2 regions of the Pseudoalteromonas sp. 2CM32C genome follow, and region 1 is predicted to be linked to the other one. Evidence: predicted binding sites of a transcription regulator. Region 1 holds the regulator's gene; the other holds the start of a gene.
What was found. Region 1 encodes LexA, which represses DNA repair genes until DNA is damaged. Its sites were predicted from a motif close to TACTGTATNNNNATACAGTA; they were not measured.
Positions count from the first base shown of each region.

Region 2: a site for LexA is predicted at 1,287-1,306, ahead of MTF67_RS17125 (DNA topoisomerase III). Genes of this name have one in related genera too.

Region 1 is NZ_JALNTI010000011.1:88,922-91,404, forward strand. Features, by position in the region: gene coxB (cytochrome c oxidase subunit II) at 1-161, opposite strand, end outside; gene lexA (transcriptional repressor LexA) at 577-1,194, opposite strand; gene MTF67_RS16460 (hotdog fold thioesterase) at 1,371-1,814, shown strand; gene MTF67_RS16465 (hypothetical protein) at 1,816-2,196, opposite strand; gene MTF67_RS16470 (hypothetical protein) at 2,443-2,483, shown strand, end outside.
Region 2 is NZ_JALNTI010000012.1:101,928-104,410, forward strand. Features, by position in the region: gene pomA (flagellar motor protein PomA) at 1-236, shown strand, start outside; gene MTF67_RS17120 (flagellar motor protein MotB) at 239-1,159, shown strand; gene MTF67_RS17125 (DNA topoisomerase III) at 1,319-2,483, shown strand, end outside.

The DNA of each region.
Region 1 (2,483 bases):
ATCCCAATCACACAACATATAAAAAATATGGTCATGTGTAATTCGTAAACATTTTCACTTATATCTGTAACGCCCTTACGCATATTAAATTGGCTATTTGCCAAGGCTAACTGCGGAAAAACACACAATATAAGCCACAAGGTACAACTAAGTTTACCCATGTGACGACTCCTTTGATGCTGTTGCTAGTGCAAAGCGAAGAGGCATACGGCTTAAACGCCAATTCGTTATTTTTATTTTTTTATTAATGCCGTTTTATTTATAAAAATTGGCATTCACTGCGCTAGCAAAAGTTTATTGTGTGTGCTCAAAACTTAAAAGCGATGAGTATTGCCAGCGTCAGCTTATTAACAATTAGTTAATATTTAACCACCATGCAAGTTTTTTGTATTAAAAACAAACAATAAATATATAAAAAGTAGAGAGTTGATTTAGTTGAACGTAGAGAGAAATAGCTCAAGTCGAGAGGTGGTAAGGGCTAAGGATGAAATGAAAGAGTGTGAATAAAAAACAAACAAAATTTTAAAAATTAAAAAAGCGCACCAAAAAAGTGCGCTTTTTATAAAATAAGAAAAACTACATCCAGTCCGCGTTACGAATTACACCCACTGCCAAGCCTTCAATGTTGAACGACTCAGTTTCAAGATCGACCTTAATTGGTGCAAACTCGTCATTTTCAGCATGAAGCAACACCTGGCGACCCGCCTTTTCAATGCGTTTTACGGTTACATCGTCATCAACACGGGCAACCACAACTTGACCATTTTCAGCCACTTGTGTTTTATGCACAGCAAGTAAATCGCCATCCATAATGCCTATATCTTTCATACTCATACCGTTTACGCGCAGTAAAAAGTCGGCAGCTGGTTTAAACATTAATGGGTCAATTTTACAGTGGCTTTCAACATGTTCTTGCGCCAAAATAGGGGAACCTGCCGCAACTCGGCCAATAAGCGGTAAACCTAATTGTTCTGGCTCCTCTTCTTCAACAAGTTGGATTCCACGGCTTGCGCCAGGTTTCATTTTAATCACCCCTTTTTTGGCAAGGGCTTTTAAATGTTCCTCAGCGGCATTTGCACTTTTAAACCCTAACGTTTGTGCTATTTCGGCACGTGTAGGCGGCATACCAGTGTCTTTAATAAACACTTTAATTAATTCGAGTATTTGAGCTTGGCGTTTAGTTAATGGGCGCATACAACTGGTTTTCCATACAGTACATTTAACTGTGAGTATATACAGTTAAATAAAAATCGCAAATTTAAATTATCCGTTCAAATAGCTAAATTACTTCCTTACGTGTACATTTTAGAGGCTTTCTAAAATAGCCTATAAAAATAGTAACTTGCTACAATAAATTTAAGGAAATCTATATGAGTATTTGGCATCAACCCATTACATTAGCATTGTGTAAACAATTGGACGAAGGCATTAATGGCCAAGGGACGCTAATGAAAACCATGGGGATAGAAATAACAGAGATAGGCGACGATTACTTAGTAGCAACTATGCCTGCAATCCCTGCACACCATAACCCTATTGGTATGGTTCATGGCGGCGCAAACGTTGTACTCGCCGAAACCGTAGCGAGCTATGCTGCTAATTTTGTGGTTGATTTCACAAAGTTTTACTGTGTTGGGCAAGAAATAAGTGCAAGCTATTTAAAGGCTTCTCGCAATGGTGCATTAACGGCAACAGCACGCGCATTTCATATTGGAAAACGAAGCTCTGTTTGGGAAATAAAAATCACAAACAGCCGCAACGAGCTGTGCTGCGTATCAAAAATGACCGCAGCCGTTGTTGAGCGAAAGGCGTAAGTTATTTTTCGAGAGGGTAAATTGTTATTTCCATACCCGCGCCAATAGCAGATATACGCAGTAGTGTATCTGCATGTAAAGCTTGATTAAAACACTTTGGCGACGTGCCTGACTCAAACCCTATATCAAACGTTCTACGTGAGCAGCTTAACCATTGCTTTAATGCATTGCGTGAACATGACTCAATAAGCTCACATATATGGTTTATTGCTTTGTCTGGTGATTTTACATCGCCAGCTACCTCAATACGTGCTAATTGACGGTATTCGTCTTTGTCATAATGTAAAATCGTTGCGACTTTTTTTAGGTCGGCCACCAGCACACTAATATCTTGTTTTGACTCAAGCTCTAGATCTACATTTAAAAATTGAATTTCCGACATTGTCTCGTATTTATCCTCTAATGGTTACCATGCAAACTTTAACGCAGTTTTACCTTTATACCAAATCAACACCCTATAAATAGACGTTTTATATGGTAATACTCTTATTTTAGAGTGCTATTGCTGCTTACAATTGGCGCTATTGTGCTGAAACGCTATTTTAATGCACTAGTGCGACATTTTGTCGCACTCACCTTGCTCAACCATCGCGTAAAATGTCTTGTAAAAATAATAAGATAAACACACATGAAAAAAATTTTTAAACCAGCACGTAAACTTCATAAATG
Region 2 (2,483 bases), on a different contig from region 1:
GACCTGCAATGGCTGTGGCACTATTGACCACTTTGTATGGTGCATTTTTGGCGAATGTAGTAGCAATTCCGATTCAGGTAAAACTTGAGCTGCGTAAAGACGAAGAAGCGATGAATCAGCGTTTGATTCTTGATGCTATTTTAGGAATTCAAGATGGTCAAAACCCCAAAGTTATTGAAGGTATTTTGAAAAACTACTTGGCTGAGTCTAAACGTAAAGTTGATACCGAGGAGTAACCATGTCTGATGAAGAGTGCAAATGCCCACCCCCCGGTTTGCCTGCTTGGATGGGTACATTTGCTGATTTAATGTCGCTATTAATGTGCTTTTTTGTACTCTTATTGGCATTCTCAGAAATGGATGTACTTAAATTCAAGCAAATTGCAGGTTCTATGAAGTTTGCTTTTGGTGTGCAAAATAAAATTGAAGTTAAAGATATCCCAAAAGGGACATCGGTTATCGCTATGGAATTTACCCCAGGTAAACCAGAGCCTACACCCATTGAAACTATTCAACAGCAAACCGTTGAAATGACACAACAAATGCTAGAATTTCAGGCTGGTGATGAAAGTTCAGCGGGCGGCAGGCAAGAACAGCGAGGCGATAAACGTGGTGGTGAATCTAGAAGTACCTCACAAGAGCAATCATCAGAACAAGCAATATCCGCTGCAGATCAAGAGCAAACAAATGAGCTAGTTAAAAAAATAGCACAGCAGTTAGAAAGGCAAATAATAGATGGTGCAATAGAACTTGAATCATTAGGTCAGCAAATTATTATTCGTATTAGAGAAAATGGCTCGTTTCCTTCGGGCAGTGCTTTTTTACAACCTAAGTTTAAACCGATTATTCAAGACATTGGCGAACTTTTAAAAGACGTACCAGGTGAAATTACAGTATCAGGGCATACAGATGATTTTCAGGTATCAAACGAGTTATACGTAAATAACTGGGATTTGTCGTCTAAGCGTGCAGTGGCTGTTGCTAGCGAATTGCAAACAGTTCAAGGGTTTGATAAAACACGAATGATGGTTGTAGGGCGAGCAGAAACTCGGCCGCTTGTGCCTAACGAGACAAATGAAGACCGGCGCCGGAATCGCCGAGTTGAAATATCTATATTACAAGGTAAGGCAAAAGAGTCTGACCCTATTGATGTGAGGTAATGCTCAAATTATAAAGCTGGGCTTAATTAGTAGCCCAGCTTTGAGTTTTACAAATTATTACCAGTCTCTATTTATTGAACCGACAATAAATCAAAAACTCCCCCTCTTTAAAATAGTTATGCTAAACTACTGTTTATATAACCAGTTGTAGGCCGGCGCATGAAACTCTACATCGCAGAAAAACCATCACTTGGACGTGCAATTGCAGATGCGCTCCCAAAACCACATAAAAAACACGACGGTTACATTGAAGTCGCAAATGGTGATTGTGTTTCGTGGTGTATTGGCCATTTGTTAGAACAAGCTGAACCTGATGATTACGATGAACGCTATAAAAAATGGCAATTAGAACATCTCCCTATAGTACCTGAGCAATGGCGGTTAAAATCTAAACCTAAAACTCGTAAGCAATTAACTATTTTAAAAAAGCTAATCAAACAGGCATCAACGTTAGTTCATGCTGGCGATCCCGACCGTGAAGGGCAGTTACTTGTAGATGAAGTGATAGAACAAGCCAAAATAAGCAAAGCTAAAAAGCAAGGTATTCAGCGTCTACTTATAAGCGATTTAAACTTAGCTGCAGTTAAAAAAGCGCTTGGTAGTATGCACTCTAATCGGGAATTTATTCCACTAAGTGTATCAGCACTTGCACGTTCACGAGCTGATTGGCTTTTTGGTATGAACCTCACTCGGGCTTATACTTTAGCGGGACAAAAAGCAGGGTTTGGTAATGTACTATCAGTTGGGCGCGTACAAACGCCAATTTTGGGCTTAGTGGTAAATCGTGACACAGAAATAGCTAATTTTATATCAAAACCATTTTATGAGGTGCTAGCTAGTTTAGTTACTCCTGAGAAGCAGGTATTTAAAGCAAAGTGGGTACCGAGTAAAGCTTGCGAACCTTATCAAGATGAAGAGGGGCGAGTGCTAAATAAAGCATTGGCCGAAAACGTGGCTTCGCGTATCACTAATCAAACAGGAGAGGTGACATCGCTTGAACAAAAACAAAAAAAGCAAAGTGCACCTCTACCTTATAATCTATCAGCACTACAAATAGATGCAGCAAAGGCATTTGGTATGGCTGCCCAACAGGTGCTTGATATTTGCCAAACACTTTATGAGCGCCATAAATTAATTACTTATCCTCGCTCAGATAATCGATATTTGCCTAAAAAACATCATTTAGATGCACCTTCAATTTTAAAAGCAATTGCAACTAATGACGGTCAAAAAGTGGAGTTAGTAAATGGTGCAAATGATAAGCAGCGCAGTAAGTGCTTTAATGACGCAAAAGTAGCTGCGCATCACGCTATAGTACCTACGG